Regions from separate parts of the Sporomusa intestinalis genome, predicted to be linked through region 3. Evidence: riboswitches for the same ligand, from Rfam matches in the RefSeq annotation. Region 3 holds a riboswitch; each other region holds the start of a gene.

Region 1 (5,340 bases), 1.0 Mb from region 3:
GTTTGATAAACGGTCTGATAATAACGAGGTCAGGCTGTGCAGCCAGGACTTTCTCCGGATCGGCGCGATAGTCAAATACCGGCTTATTTTGAGCAGCGGGATCAGACTCGGCCGTACTGACACCAATAATCTCCGGCCCCAGACCAAGGGCCAGCAGGTTTTCCGTATGGGCTGAATACAAAGAAATAATACGCTTTGCCGGCTGTTTAAGAACGATCTTTTGGTTTAAATCGTCAACAATACTTATGCTGCCTTCATCCGGTGCAGCCGGCTGTTTAGGGGAGCCACAGCCAAGTAAGGACAACAGCAGGATAACAATGCCAATAACACGTAAAAATTTAGTTTTCATTGCTTTTTTCACCCCTTCAGCAAAGTTCGTCCCCTTACAGGTCGGAAAGTACGGCCAGACCGGTCTCGCCTGCACGTACTACCTTAATATTAAATACATCCCGGATAAGTGCAGGGGTAAGTACGGCTGACGCCGGCCCCTGCTCAACCAGCCGGCCAGCCTTAAGAACAACAGCGTCTGAACAAAAGACGCTGGCAAGATTAAGATCATGGATAATGGCCACCACTGTTAATCCCTGCTCTGCACACAGCTCCTTGAGCAGGTTGAGACAGGTAATGCTGTAAAAAATATCCATATTGGAAAAAGACTCGTCTAAAAACAGAATTTCCGGCTGTTGCGCCAGGGCTTTGGCAAATAATACCCGTTGGCGTTCGCCGCCACTCAGCTCTGTAATAAGCCGTCCCGCAAAATCAAGCGTATTAGTAATCCGCATGACATTCTCAATAATCCTTAAATCTCCGTCATTCAGCCCTTGAAGCCTGGCCTTAAACGGAGTACGGCCCATGCCGACAATATCCAGACAGGTATAGGGGAATCTAATCTCCATATTTTGCGGTACAATCGCAATATAGCGGGCCAATTCCTCAATCCGATAGGCAGTGATATCCCGGTCTTTAATTGTTATATTGCCGGCAACGGCCTTCATCTGACCTGTCATAACATTGAGCAACGTCGTTTTACCCGAGCCATTAGGGCCTACGATACCGGTAAAACTACCTTGGCAGATACTCAGGCTGATATCACGCAGCACCGGTTTATCAGCATAATTAAATTGTATGTTTTCTACTTTAATCATCATAAACGCCCCTACCCAAGCGTCTTGTTGCGCAGCCTGAATATATATACAAAAAATGGCCCGCCTAACAGTGTTGTCAAGACACCGACAGGGATTTCAATATTGCCGACTGACCGGCCAAACGTATCAGCTGTCAGGAGCAGCAAACCACCAGTCAGGCCGCATAGCGGAATTAAGGCCTTATTATCGGAACCAGTGACCATTCTGACCATATGGGGCACAATCAGGCCGACAAAACCAATAATACCGCCAATAGCGACACATACCGCCGTAATAAGCGCGCCGGCCCCCAACAGGATTGTCCGCAAACGCGACGCATTAACCCCAAGGCTGCGGGCCTCACGGTCACCCAGTGACAAAATATTGAGATCGCCGGCATGATAATAGCACAAAAAACAAGCGGCCAGAATCAATGGCCAGGCATACACCACATGGTCCCAGCTTTTAGCCGCTAAGCTGCCAATCAGCCAGGCAACGATAGCAGATACCTGTTCACCGGCCAGACTTTTTACCATACTGATTGCTGCCGACAGGATGCTGCTGACAATAATCCCGGCAATAATCAGGTTTGCCGACGATACATACCCCTTTACCCGCGCCATTGACATAACAATCAACAGGGTAAGAACGGCGCCGCCAAAAGCAAACAGTGTTACCGGCAGGCCTCCCTGGGCAAATATATTGAGATAGATCGCAACACTGGCGCCAAAAGCAGCGCCTGTTGATACCCCCATGGTATAGGAATCAGCCAGTGGATTCATCAACAACGCCTGAAAAACCACACCTGCCACAGCCAGGCCGCCGCCAACGGCAATAGCGGCCAGAATCCGCGGCAGGCGTATATCCCAGATGATTGCCGTCTGGGCAGCGTTAATGGAACTATAGGCTTCCTGGCTGCCAGTCAGCTTGCCATAGATAACGGCAGCCGCATCAGCCATGCTGATATCCGCCCGGCCGAACCCAACCGCCGCTAAAGCAAACAACACGGTTGCCGCCAGGAGGACCAAGCCGGCAATACGGGCCTTAGCCTGTTTGCGCCGCAGGAGGGCCGCTAACGAACTGCTGTTCATGCCAATGCGTGTTTACTCACTTTAGAGCGTTTAGTAAGAATGGTCGACAAATAGTTAACTTTCTTGCTGCCAGCCGTTATCAGATCATGAATTATTTCTTCACCCTCCAAACCACATTTGGAGACCATAACAGCGTTTTCAACCATACCGTGTTTATGCAGTTTTTCGACAATTTCAGTATAATTTTTGTATACTTTCATAAGCACAACATTATCAGATACCGCCAGTACCTGCTCCAGACGCTTTTCATCAATCGTGGCAGGTACGATACTGAGTATATCGCCGCCTTCAGCCAGCGGCACCCCTAAGCGGTTGCCAATCGCCGAAAACGAATTAACGCCGGGAATATTAACAATTTCATGGCCTGAATCTTCCAGCAGCCGATACACATACATATAAGTGCTATAAAGCATAGGGTCGCCCAGGGTCAGGAACGCAACTTTCTTGCCAGCATCCAGTAAGCCAAGGATTATGCTTTTATTGCTCACCCAGGCCTCAGACAGGGCTTGGGCGTTATAGTTCATGGGAAATACGAGCTCCAAAACCTCACTGCCTTCCTGAATATACGGACGGGCAATCGACATTGCCGTACTTTCGTCTTTTTTCTCCGTCCGGGGAGCAATGACTACATCTGCCGACTTAATGGCATTAATAGCTTTCAAAGTTAGTAATTCAGGATCGCCCGGTCCTACACCGACGCCGTAAAAAATTCCTGCCATAATCTAAACAACTCCTTAAAAAATAAAATCTCTGTCACGCGCACGGGCGTGGCAGAGATTATTTGCCGTATTGACGCAAATCCCCTCCCCATCGCGCGTGGGTGAAAACGGTGATTGTCAAACAGGCAGTTCTTCTGACTTAGGCTCATCGCCGGACTACGCCTTCCCAAAATAGGTTACTATTTCAGTGGCTCATTTGCAGTTGGCTCACCATTACAGCGGCGGGACCGTGCCGGATTCGCACCGGCTTCCCTTTTAAGCCCGATCGGGCGCCTGTTCCATATAGAATTACTTAAATTGTATGATTAACAGTACGAAAAGTCAAGATAATTTATGTCTACGCTATGTAACCGCAGATAGTTACTAATTTATAAAGTAACGGTACCAGGTATTCAACCGTCAGGATCGCAACATTATTTTTGCAATAACTTCATTTACTTTGTTTTATTTGTTATAATTAACAAATAAAACAAAATATGTAAAAGAGAGAAAAAAATGATAAAATATCTTGTGCTCTTATTGCTGTTTGCAATACTTATGTACTTTTTAAGCCCTTATCTCGTCCCGGTTAATAATGTCTGAATAGCAAACCCCGGCACTTCAAGCAGCAAAAGTGCCGGGGCCCGGTCTTACCTGATTATATCTACCCCCATATAGGGACGCAAAACCTCCGGCACAATAACTGAACCGTCTTCCTGCTGGTAGTTTTCCAAAACAGCGGCAACCGCCCGGCCAATTGCCACCCCTGATCCGTTCAGGGTATGGACAAACTCTGGTTTGGCCTTGGGTTCTCGGCGGAATTTTATCTCTGCCCGCCGGGCCTGGAAATCTTCAAAGTTGGAACAGGATGAAATCTCGCGATAGGTGTTGAAGCTAGGCAGCCACACCTCGAGATCGTAGGTCTTGGCCGATGAGAATCCCATGTCGCCTGAACACAATAACATGGTTCTGTGCGGCAAGCCTAACAGCTGCAATACTTTTTCCGCATTAAGAGTCAGCTGTTCCAGTTCATTGTAAGATTCTTCCGGCAGACTGAATTTAACCAGCTCTACTTTGTTAAACTGGTGCTGACGAATAAGCCCCCGGGTGTCCCGGCCGGCAGCACCGGCCTCGGCCCGGAAACATGCGCTGTAGGCTGTATAATAAAGCGGCAGCTCCTTGGCATCCAGAATTTCCTGGCGATGCAGGTTGGTGATCGGCACTTCTGCCGTGGGAATAAGATAATAGTCAAGGCCTTCCAGCTTAAACATATCCTGGGCAAACTTAGGCAGCTGGCCTGTGCCAATCATGCTGGCTTCATTAACTATAAAGGGTGGAAAGAACTCGGTATAGCCATGTTTTTGGGTATGAAGGTCGAGCATAAAGTTAATTAATGAACGTTCCAGCCGGGAACCCAGCCCTTTATAAAAAGTAAACCTGGCACCAGTTACTTTGCCGCCCCGCTCAAAGTCAAGAATACCCAATTTTTCACCAAGCTCCCAATGGGCAAGCGGTGTAAAAGTAAAATCACGCGGTGTACCAAAGCGGCGAATTTCTTTATTATCCTGTTCATTTTTACCTATAGGCACCGATACATGAGGCACATTGGGAATGCCCATGATAATAGCGGCCAATGCTGACTCCGCTTCTTTGACCTTGGCATCAATGGCGCTAATGCAATCGCCCACCTCACGCATCTCTAGAATCATATCATCGGCATTTTCCCCATTTTTTTTCTTTTTGCTGATGGCCTGAGACACAATATTCCGCTTGTTTTTAAGTGTTTCCACTTCGGCCAATAATTCCCGCCGTTCTTTTTCCCGGTTAATAAACACATTCAGGCTCATGGCTGCGCCCCGGTTAGCCAGCGCCTGTTCAATTACCCCGGAGTTATCCCGTACGAATTTGATATCTAACATGGTTATCTTCCTCCTTAACATAAGATAAGACTTGGCTTGTGCCAAGTTCTTTAGGACGATGGCAGAAGCCTTAGTCGTTCTTATGTCCACAAAATTTATTTATAAATTCTGGTAGACTAAAAAACTCCCGTCCCTGTGATAGGGACGGGAGTATAATTCTCCCGCGTTGCCACCCTGATTGACTCCCGGAGTCCGCTCGGCACGCATAACGGGCGTGTTCCGTACGGCTCATCACCGCATGCTCATAGGGTGGATGTCATAATTACGTTACCGGCTCGCACCTTACGCCGGCTCTCTGCAAACTCCAAATTATGCGCTGCCCTGTCATTGCAACAAACGATATTGAGATACTATTTATTATGCATTATAAAATTATACATTATTCAATACCAATTGTAAAGTACTGGCAGTTTAGATGCGAAGTTAAGCATGAGCAGCCACCAAATTATTATTATACTTTTGACGCTCATTAATAAACTCAATAAAACACCGGCTTATAACCGGATCA
Region 2 (5,340 bases), 780 kb from region 3:
AATGAACAGCAATTTATCGTCTGCTTTATATTCATCCTGTATGTATAAAGCACGATATTCCAAAGACGCTTTATCAGAAATACCGGTTAGAGAACCATAATTAACCGGTTTGCCGGCACTCCCCGGTTTATCAATCCGGGTCCCTTCCGACTGGTCTTTACGCCATTCCCAGCCGGCACTAATCCGGTTTCGGGCATCTGCCTGCCAGGAATTGCGTCCTTCCAGGGTGGTTATCTTCCGGTCAACCAAATCAAACCGTTTAAGGGCGCCATTGTCATAGCCGCTATAATCCTTGTCATAGGCGGACTGATAGGCTCTGATCAGCCATTCCCCGCCGGGGTCGGCGCCGCCGTACTCCAGGGACCAGTCGGTTCTGGTATTATCGTTCTTGACTAACTCGGTTTTAACACTGCCCATTGTTGATACAGTGTTTTTATATGTTTTTTCCCACAATTTGCTGTAATCCAGCCGCACATGACTGCCATTATCCAGTTGCCAGGTTCCGCTCAGCGCCAGCGGCGTTTCCTCGCCGTAATAATTCACGGTATACGGCAGGCTGTATGGCGTCACTACCGGTTTGGGAGGCATGCCGCTCATGGTCGTTGTCGTTCCCCTCGCCATAGCCGTAAAGGGCTGCGGCTTATGCTGGCCGACGCTGAGGTTCCAGGTAAAGTTGCCGTCCTCATTGACGCCCTGATAATAAAACTGCATATTCTGATTGGCTTTTTCCCGGCCGTCCCAAAAACCGTATTCGTAGGACAACCGGCCTTCGTTCTGCGCGGGCTTTTTGGTGATAATATTAATGACGCCACCCATGGCGTCGCTGCCGTACACAGCGCCGGCCGAACCGCGGACAATCTCGATCCGCTCCACGTTGTCCATACGGATGCGGCTGATATCATAGGCGTTCGCGGAATTATAAGAAAGCTCGCCGCTCAACCGCCGCCCGTCGACCATGATCAATACATGGCGCGATTCCGAGCCGCGGATGCTTACATTGGCGCGGCTCTGGAAGTCATTGAACATGACAATGCCGGTGGCCTGCTGCAATACGTCGGCCAGGGTCTGACTTTGCATCGCCTCGATCTGGTCCCTGGTGATAACCTGAACGGTGGACGGAGTCTCCTTAACCGTCTGTTCCGTACGAGTTGCCGTAACAATGGTTTCCGGCAGGTTAAACTCGGTTTTCTCAGCTTGCTCAGCCGCTGTCGCCAGCGGGCTGAGCGTCCAACAGGCGGCCAGGACTGCCGCCGTGGTTTGTTTTCTGATCATGGAGCCTTTTTTCATGCCAAAATCCCCCTTGATTTACCCATTATTTATTTGCACCAAATACCTCCGGATAGACGACCTTGGCCATATAGGTTACAGCCTCGTCAAAGCGAATGCCCGGATTTAATAAAAATAATTCCATTGGCAGGAAAAAGACCTGCTCATTTTTCACAGCCCGCAGACCATTCCAGGCAGGATTGGCTTTGACATCGTCCCGCAGCCGCTTTTCGATATCAGCCATAGAGCCCATGTAGGTAATCAAAACAATATCGGGATCTCCCTCCACCAGCTTTTCCATGCTGTACGGCGCCGCTTCCAGGCTGCCGTCAACACTGGCGGCAATATTCTTCAGCCGCAGGATGCGGGCAATATCGCCGGCGATGCTGTTGTCAAGCTGCACAGTCACACTGCTGGCCGTAGCATGCAGAATCGCGACCGACTTCGCCGTCGGCGGCACACGGCTGGCAATCGCGTTGATGCGTGACTGCATGGCGTCCGCTACCTTTGCGGCCTGCTGCTGTGTACCGGCCAGTTCACCGAACAGTTTGATCTTGTCTGCCACGTCCTGTTCTGTTTTCATTTTTACAATAATAACCGGGATATTACTGCTTTCCAGAATCGGAATCAGCTTTTCGTGCATGCCGTGAAAGCCGATAACGAGATCGGGTTGCAACCCCAGCAGCTGCTCGGCGTTAATATTCGAGATATGCCCCACCTCCGGCAGGGCTTGCGCCATTGGCGGCGTATCGCCGGTCTTGGAGCTGGGCTTGCCCACAGCCTCGCCGCCGACCGCATAGAGCAGGTCAAGAGCACTCGCGGCCAACGGCACGATCCGCTGCGGCCGCTTAGGTAAAGTGACAACCCGTCCGGCATCGTCCGTCACGGTCAGGTAGACGGCAGACGCCGGCGCCGCCGCTTTCGGCCCGCAGCCGGTGATATTCACAAGTAACAATAACAATAGCAAAAAAACCGCATAGCGCCTATATTTCTCTGGTTGGCTCCTCATATACCCCTCGCTCCTTTAGCCGCGCCCATCACGATACGGCGAACTTCCCGTCAACGCCAAACATCCTGCCCCGCGGCGGCCCGGTTGCGGAAAAAACCACGTCAATCTGTCTTTTCAAATTGTCACTCCTTTGCTTTTATTTATCCATAACACAGCCTGTCCGCCCGTATGGCGACAAGGCGCTGCCAGAATACAAGAACAATGAAAACGACCGGAGCCCGCTGCCATCAGCAGTGTTATACATAGCAGCCAAAATGAGGAATGGGGGCAACAAAAAAATTGACCTCTCCCTGCCGGAAAGGTCAATTTTACAGCGATATTCCACTAAATAAAAATTCCCGGCAAAAATGCCAGGAAGGTTAGATAGCCGAAATGCTTTCATAATCCCCTCCCCATCGCGCGTGGGTAAATGCCGCATAGAATAACGGCACTACGGTGACTGTCAAACAGGCAGTTCTCCTGGCTTTGAATCATCGTTCGCCCGCACCTTCCCAGAACTCTCGTCCCAGTGGTATTTATGCAGGGTCACTCCTCATTACAGTGGCGGGACCGCGCCGGCATTGCACCGGTCTTCCCTATTAAGCCCCCTTAAAGGGCACCTGTTTCCATACATGTAATTGTCGAAGGCAGTGTTGGTTTACTTAAATCATGTTTATGGTAGCATATTGTTACAGCTGAGTCAATCCATTTTTCCAGTGCTCCTCCGGGGCCCAGAAGTAGGCGCAAAAATGTGGAATATCCTGGTTTTTACAATCGATTTCAGGCATTCAAGGTTGCAAAAAGAAAGCCTCCCGGAAACTATGCCCGGAGAGGCTTGAATTCTGGTGACCCACCCGCGACTCGAACGCGGGACACCCTGATTAAAAGTCAGGTGCTCTACCGACTGAGCTAGTAGGTCAATTGATAATACGATATACAATATCTGCCACTCTACAATATTACGGTAGAGTTGGATGGCAGGGGCGGCTGGACTCGAACCAACGCATGACGGAGTCAAAGTCCGTTGCCTTACCGACTTGGCGACGCCCCTGTTAATAGGTGAACATCTCGTAAGAGTATGTTCCCTAAAAACTTCACAGAAGATAAGCAGAGAACCAGGTTATTAGGAGCGTTAGCGACGCTGGAACCTGCGTGAATCGCTTAGTTCCAAGCGGAGCGCGGAACTTCCTTATTACTCTCGTTCCCACTACAATTAGGATTATCAATGATACTGGTTGCCAGTTCGGAGTTACAACATTCCATAAGGATGTTATCGCTCCGCTCTAACTAAGCGACTCACACAACTTCCCGTTTCGCTCTCGCTCGCGGCAAGTTGGTTCGCTGCTTAAAGTCAAGTCCTCGGCCTATTAGTACCAGTCCGCTCCATGGATCACTCCACTTCCACTCCTGGCCTATCAACCTTGTCTTCTCCAAGGGGCCTTACTTCTTACGAATGACAGACCTCATCTTAAGGCTGGTTTCACGCTTAGATGCTTTCAGCGTTTATCCTTTCCGGACGTAGCTACCCAGCTCTACCCCTGGCGGGATAACTGGTACACCAGCGGTCCGTCCACTCCGGTCCTCTCGTACTAGGAGCAGTTCCCTTCAAGTCTCTTACGCCCGCGATGGATAGGGACCGAACTGTCTCACGACGTTCTGAACCCAGCTCACGTACCACTTTAATGGGCGAACAGCCCAACCCTTGGGACCTACTTCAGCCCCAGGATGTGATGAGCCGACATCGAGGTGCCAAACCTCCCCGTCGATATGGACTCTTGGGAGAGATTAGCCTGTTATCCCCAGGGTAGCTTTTATCCGTTGAGCGATGGCCCTTCCACTCGGTACCACCGGATCACTAAGCCCGACTTTCGTCCCTGCTCGACTTGTCTGTCTTGCAGTCAAGCTCCCTTCTGCCTTTACACTCTTCGCGCGATTTCCATCCGCGCTGAGGGAACCTTTGGGCGCCTCCGTTACTCTTTCGGAGGCGACCGCCCCAGTCAAACTGCCCGCCTGACACTGTCCTCAGTTTCGTTACTCCTTGAGTTAGAACTCCAGTAAATAAAGGGTGGTATCCCAACATTGACTCCAACAAGACTTGCGTCCTATCTTCCTAGTCTCCCACCTATCCTGTACATCATTTACCAAAACTCAATGTCAGGTTGCAGTAAAGCTCCATGGGGTCTTTCTGTCCAGTCGCGGGTAACCTGCATCTTCACAGGTATTTCAATTTCACCGGGTCCCTCGTTGAGACAGTGCCCAAGTCGTTACACCTTTCGTGCGGGTCGGAACTTACCCGACAAGGAATTTCGCTACCTTAGGACCGTTATAGTTACGGCCGCCGTTTACCGGGGCTTCAATTCAAACCTTCGCTTGCGCTAAGCTCTCCTCTTAACCTTCCGGCACCGGGCAGGTGTCAGCACCTATACGTCAGCTTTCGCTTTAGCAGGCACCTGTGTTTGTGGTAAACAGTCGCTTGGGCCTCTTTTTTGCAACTCATTCCCGCTTCGACCGCTTCTGGTCTACACGGTTTACAAGCTCCCCTTTTCCCGAAGTTACGGGGACATTTTGCCGAGTTCCTTAACGAGGGTTCTCCCGCGCACCTTAGGATTCTCTCCCCGCCTACCTGTGTCGGTTTACGGTACGGGCACCTAGTCTCTCACTAGAAGCTTTTCTTGACAGTCTGGGATCAGCAATTTCGCCATTATCTCTAACAGCTACCCATCACTCCTCAGGTTCCAGCATCACGGATTTGCCTGTGATGCACCCTACAAGCTTAGACGCGATTTTCCATCCTCGCGCTTGCCTGCCCTCCTGTGTCACTCCTTCGCTCAAACGATCCTAGGTGGTACTGGAATATTTACCAGTTGTCCATCGCCTACGCTTTTTGCCTCGGCTTAGGGCCCGACTGACTCTGAGCGGACGATCCTTCCTCAGAAATCCTTAGGCTTTCGGTGGACAAGATTCTCACTTGTCTTTTCGCTACTCATACCGGCATTCTCACTTCTATACTCTCCAGCACTCCTTACGGTATACCTTCTCTGGGTATAGAACGCTCCCCTACCCATGTCCTTCGACATGCCATAGCT
Region 3 (5,340 bases):
GGCGAGCTCAAAGTCTCCTTGGCCGGCACCGAATTTATTCTTCCCGGTTATCTCGTTTTATCAGCCCTCATTTATTCTGCCTTCGGGACATGGGTCACTATGCAGGCAGGCCATCCGCTGATGCGGCAAAGTAATGTCCAGCAAAGCAATGAGGCTGATTTCCGCTATTGCCTGATTCGCTTGCAGGAATATGGCGAATGTGTTGCCCTCTACAAAGGGGACCAGCAGGAAAAGGTTAATTTAATGCGGCACCTGGCGAGAATTGTGGCTACTTATCTTTCTATAATTAAAACGACCAGAACAATTACCTGGATATCATCAATTTATTCCCAGTTATCCATCGTTTTCGCCTTCCTGATTGCCTCGCCCCGGTATTTCAACGGCGAATTACTGCTTGGCCAGTTATTTGAGATATCAGGCGCCTACTGGTACGTTCATTCTGCCCTTTCTTACCTGATCGACAGCTTTGGCAAGATAGCACAGTGGCAGGCAGTCACTGACCGCTTAAGAGAGTTCTACACGCAGCTGGCTGCCAATCATAAAGAAATCACCCCACGGCCGGCTGCTATAATAGCAGGCAATCATAAAACGGTAGCAATGAAAAACCTTACGGTATTATCACCGGCCGGCCAGGTTTTAATAAATGATTTAACACTGGAGTTAAGCCCCGGAGAAAGCCTGCTTATTACCGGCCCGTCCGGCTGTGGAAAAACAACCTTATTAAAGACATTGTCAGGCATATGGCCGTTCTTTGCCGGGAAAATCACATTACCGACAGCGGAAAAGATGCTGTTTCTGCCACAAAAACCCTACTTACCTATTGGTTCACTCCGCAAAGCCATTTTATACCCGCACAGCGTGGCTGATGTTCCTAACCGGGCAATCAAGGAGCTGCTGACAATTTGTGGTTTATGCTCACTGCAGCAACACCTGGAAAAGGAAGCAGACTGGTCAAAACTGCTTTCAATGGGTGAACTGCAAAGGCTTTCCATTACCCGAGCAATACTGCATCAGCCTGAATGGCTGTTTCTGGATGAAACAACCTCCTGTATTGATACCGGCATGGAGCAGGCCATGTACCGGATTCTCAAAGAGCAGCTACCGAAAACAGCGTTTATCAGCATCGGTCACCGGGATACTCTGAAGGCTTATCACCGGCGGATTTTACATTTGGAGACAACCGGTTTATGGCATTATTCTGAGCAGCAGCCGACGGCAGGCACTATACTGCAATTCGCTAATTCCAGTTAAAACTCGATCCCTTTTTGAGCAGGGACCCCCTTTTTATAGGGATGCTTAATTTCTTTCATTTCTGTGACTAAATCGGCCTTAGCAATAATTTCCGGCTGTGCATCCCTGCCGGTGAGTACAAGGTGCAGCGTCTGTGGTTTTGCTGTCAGCAGCGCCAGTACTTCCGCTATCGGGACCAGTCCATATTTGATAGCATAATTAATCTCATCCAGAATAATCATGTCCCACTTGCCTGAGAGCATTTCTTCCCTGGCATCAAGGAGTGCGTCTGCAGCTGCGTCTTTGTGATCAGCTAACGCCTCATCTGTGGCATGCCGTACAAACCCCTCGCCTAGCTGGCGGATGACAAAATCCTCGCCCATCCTCGCTGCAGCCTCTAATTCACCGTATTTCCAGTTTCCCTTGATAAATTGCAAGACGAGCACTTTAAACCCTTGTCCCCAGGCCCGCAGCCCCAGCCCCAACGCCGCTGTTGTCTTGCCTTTACCATTGCCTGTATTGACAATAATTAATCCGTGGCGCTCTTTCATACTCCCAGTCCCTTCCTGTATGTCATTTCCTTATCACAGCTTTTAACTATATTTTCCCGCCCATAGCCTATTCTCCTGCTTCTCTGGCCTACAGCAGCAATCCTTCAGATCAGATACTCATCCTTTTTCGCTTCTATTTTTTCCATATAACTGTTAAATTGATGACACAGCCATGGATCAAACCGGGTGCCGGCACAGCGCTCTATTGCCAGCAAAGCCTGCTGGGTATTTAAATTCCGGCTATTTTCCTGGCGCCTGTTTGTCATTTCATCAAAGGCGTCACAAACAGCAAGCATTCGGCTTAAAAACGGAAGCTCGGCTTCTTTAAGACCATCCGGGGACCCCCAGCCATCATAGCGGTCACGATGATACCGGATAACCCGGCTGATTTCTGCTAATCCCATGGCGTTAAGGATTGCTTCCCCATATAAAGGATGAAATTTAATCATCGTCTCTTCATGCTCTGACAATGGTTCGACTTTGTTTAGGATTGTACTTGACAGACATAGTTTCCCAATATCATGCACCATGCCGCAGGTCAGGGATTTTTGCATCTCCCGCTCAGAAAAATCCATACAGGCTGCCCATTCAAACATTTGCATGGCAACACTCTGGCAATGGCTGAGGGTACCGGGATCGTGCTTGCCAAGAAGCGACAGTAAGCTAGCGACTTTTTGCATTGTATTTCACCGTCCCTGTTATGTTTTTATTAGTATGACCCGCTCACCCTGATGCAATCAACCCCCCTGGCAGCAAACACGGCTCACGCAGGTTTGGCAAAAGCGGCAGCCGGGCCTTTGGCGAATGTTAAGCTTGCGGTCTGGAAAATAAAACTCCTGAGCCTGGCTCAGGAGTTCTGTCCTGGGACACTACACCCGGAACAAACATTTATCGCACAAGTTCAGACAGTGCCTTGACCACATTATATTTTACGCTTGATGATGGCCAAAATGGCAATAAAGAAACCCTCCCTTACATAATGCGGGAGGGTCGAACTGAAAAAAGCAATCTATCTGGCTAAATGATTCTTATAATAATCCCCTTCCCATCGCCCGTGGGTAAAACGGTGACTGTCAGACAGGCAGTTCTCCTGGCTCTGGATCATTGCTCGCCCAAACCTTCCCAAGACTAAGTCTCAGTGGTATACCTTAGGTTTGCTCCCCCATTACAGTGGCGGGACCGCGCCGGTTTTACACCGGTCTTCCCTATTAAGCCCTTGCGGGCACCTGTCTCCAATATTCAATTGTTTTATGTATCTGTTTTTCGTTTCAAATTAAATGTAGCATGTAGCCCAAAATATGTCAATAACTATTTGTCAGATTATTATTTTACAGCTGTCTGGGCTAATTTTGCCCCCAGCTCTTTGCACTGGCCAAGCCCCTGGTCGTCAGGACTTTCCTGTACAATCAAGCCATTCGCTACCAACTCGGCGCCAAGGCCCTTCATTCTTTCCTCCCAATCCCGCATCCATTGTCCGTCGCCCCAGCCATAGGAGCCAAATAAAGCCAGCGGTTTGCCGCTTAACTCAGCGGCCTGTAAGGTTGCCACAAATGGCTCCATTTCCGTTTCCTCCAGCACTTCATCCCCCATAGACGGGCAGCCTAAAGCAACCGCATCCGCTTCACCAACATTATTTTTATTCGCATTATTTACGGCAATTAATTCAACACTAACGCCTTCATTGCTTTTAGCACCGTCCGCTACAGCCACAGCCATTTGTTCCGTATTCCCAGTACCACTCCAATAAATAACAGCTAGCTTTTTCATGCTTAATCCCTCCATAATTGAAATAGGTTCTCAATCGCTTGTCAAAAAAAATATCAGCCAAAGCTTTAGTTCAGCTGCTTTTTGCTCACCCCCACAATGCATTTTTATCAGTGAAAATGATAATCTTTATCATTAATATAACGCGAAACGAGCTTTTAGTCAATATCTCCCAGTACTTAATTTATTATTTATTTTAATTGTAAACTATCCCGTAAATCCAGCCACGCCCGGCGGTTTTCCCCGGGAATGGCTGGATTTACGGGGCATTACACGCTCTCCTCCCCTAAAATACGCCCATTGCGCACATGAATAACACGGCCTGTGCGCCGGGCAATCTCAGAGGCATTGGTGACGATGACAACGGTGTGGCCCTGCTGATTAAGACGGCTAAGAACCTCCATAATCTCATTACCTGCTCTAGTATCCAGATTACTGGTCGGTTCATCAGCCAGAATAATGGACGGATTATTAACAAGTGCCTGGGCAATGGCCACACGCTGCCGTTGACCGCCGGTCATTTCATTTGGGCGCTGCCGCATATTCTTACTCAGCCCTACAGTCAGCAGCGCCTGTTCCGCCCGCTCGTAGCGTTCCTGTTTATCAACACCGGCATAAATTAATGGCAGCGTGGTGTTCTGTAAAGCCGACATGCGCGGCAACAGGTTAAAGTACTGGTGCACAAAACCAATTTTCTGATTCCGGGTGGCAGCTAATGCGGCATCGTTCAGACATGTTATCTCCTGGCCGTCAAGGGTATAGGAGCCAATGGTCGGCCGGTCCCTGCAGCCTAAAATATTAATAAGTGTTGATTTACCTGCGCCCTCAGGTCCCATAATTGCGGTAAATTCCCCGGCGGGAATAGTCAGGTTAACCCCGTCCAGGGCAAAAACCTCACTGCCATCAATGTTATATGTTTTCCCTACATCGACCAAGGCAATTGTCATAGCAATCCCTCCTTATAGCGCCCTGCATGCCAGTACCGGCCAGGCGTAACTAATTTCTTTTTAATAATAATAAGCGATATGCACCTATAACCTGACCATCATCCAGCTGCAATGGCGCTTCCACCGCCGCAGCATAACGGCCGTCAGGGCTGATGGCCGCCCCTACGCACGGGCCGGTAGTGGCAGCATAATCAAGCAGCCGGGCGTCAGGCAGGGATAAAAGATATAACCCATGCACCCCGACATCCCTGGTCCGGACATTACGGCCGATAGCAATGGCCATTGTCTGCTCCGTGCCGCTGATTTGCTCGACCATGCCGCCCAGCTTGTAACGGCTGACAAGCTTGCCTGACAGATCAAAAACAAATACACTGTTCGAGCCAGGGTGTTCTACCGGCGTGGGCAGCTGCCAGTTAGCCCGGTTGTAGGTATTGCCGGTTGTAAACACTGCATGTTCTTCCGTAAGATGCACATAATTACCGACAGCATTTATATACACCCCGCCTACTTGCTGCGGCTGGCTGATGGTACGGAACCATATCTCGCGGCCATCTCCATCATACAAAAAGCACCGGCCGTCACTGGCCACACCGGCAACATGCCTGCCGCCGGGCGTAAGCTCCGGGCTGCTGCGCATGGTTGTGTTCAGATAAGGCGGAGCCGGGGGAATCTCTGCACTCCACAGTATTTGCCGCAAAGCCCCGTCCAGGCAGTACATGCTGTCCGTATAGCGGTTAGTTGAGCCCTCATCCCAATTCGCCGTGCCAAAAGCAGCCCTGCTGCCGCCGGCGTCGACACTTACCCAGCTGACCCAGGCATCCAGATTGTGGTCAGCCGGAAACATTGCC

The links. Region 3 has a riboswitch for cobalamin ahead of ACZ481_RS04190 (HD-GYP domain-containing protein). Riboswitches for the same ligand answer to the same signal wherever they lie in the genome.
Region 1: linked by a shared signal. The riboswitch ahead of cobI (precorrin-2 C(20)-methyltransferase) and the one ahead of ACZ481_RS04190 (HD-GYP domain-containing protein) in region 3 are both predicted to bind cobalamin.
Region 2: linked by a shared signal. The riboswitch ahead of ACZ481_RS07625 (ABC transporter substrate-binding protein) and the one ahead of ACZ481_RS04190 (HD-GYP domain-containing protein) in region 3 are both predicted to bind cobalamin.

What each region holds. Positions count from the first base shown of each region.
Region 1 covers NZ_AP042390.1:5,407,138-5,412,477, forward strand. Annotated here, with positions in the region: gene ACZ481_RS25070 (ABC transporter substrate-binding protein) at 1-349, opposite strand, end outside; gene ACZ481_RS25075 (ABC transporter ATP-binding protein) at 384-1,148, opposite strand; gene ACZ481_RS25080 (FecCD family ABC transporter permease) at 1,157-2,215, opposite strand; gene cobI (precorrin-2 C(20)-methyltransferase) at 2,212-2,934, opposite strand; cobalamin riboswitch at 3,042-3,226, opposite strand; gene serS (serine--tRNA ligase) at 3,564-4,832, opposite strand; gene ACZ481_RS25095 (HD-GYP domain-containing protein) at 5,256-5,340, opposite strand, start outside.
Region 2 covers NZ_AP042390.1:1,689,847-1,695,186, reverse strand. Annotated here, with positions in the region: gene ACZ481_RS07630 (TonB-dependent receptor plug domain-containing protein) at 1-1,287, opposite strand, end outside; gene ACZ481_RS07625 (ABC transporter substrate-binding protein) at 1,313-2,275, opposite strand; cobalamin riboswitch at 2,708-2,893, opposite strand; tRNA gene ACZ481_RS07620 (tRNA-Lys) at 3,098-3,173, opposite strand; tRNA gene ACZ481_RS07615 (tRNA-Gln) at 3,230-3,305, opposite strand; rRNA gene ACZ481_RS07610 (23S ribosomal RNA) at 3,602-5,340, opposite strand, start outside.
Region 3 covers NZ_AP042390.1:911,792-917,131, reverse strand. Annotated here, with positions in the region: gene ACZ481_RS04200 (ABC transporter ATP-binding protein/permease) at 1-1,251, shown strand, start outside; gene cobO (cob(I)yrinic acid a,c-diamide adenosyltransferase) at 1,248-1,781, opposite strand; gene ACZ481_RS04190 (HD-GYP domain-containing protein) at 1,886-2,461, opposite strand; cobalamin riboswitch at 2,845-3,026, opposite strand; gene ACZ481_RS04185 (flavodoxin) at 3,105-3,548, opposite strand; gene ACZ481_RS04180 (ABC transporter ATP-binding protein) at 3,815-4,492, opposite strand; gene ACZ481_RS04175 (outer membrane protein assembly factor BamB family protein) at 4,542-5,340, opposite strand, start outside.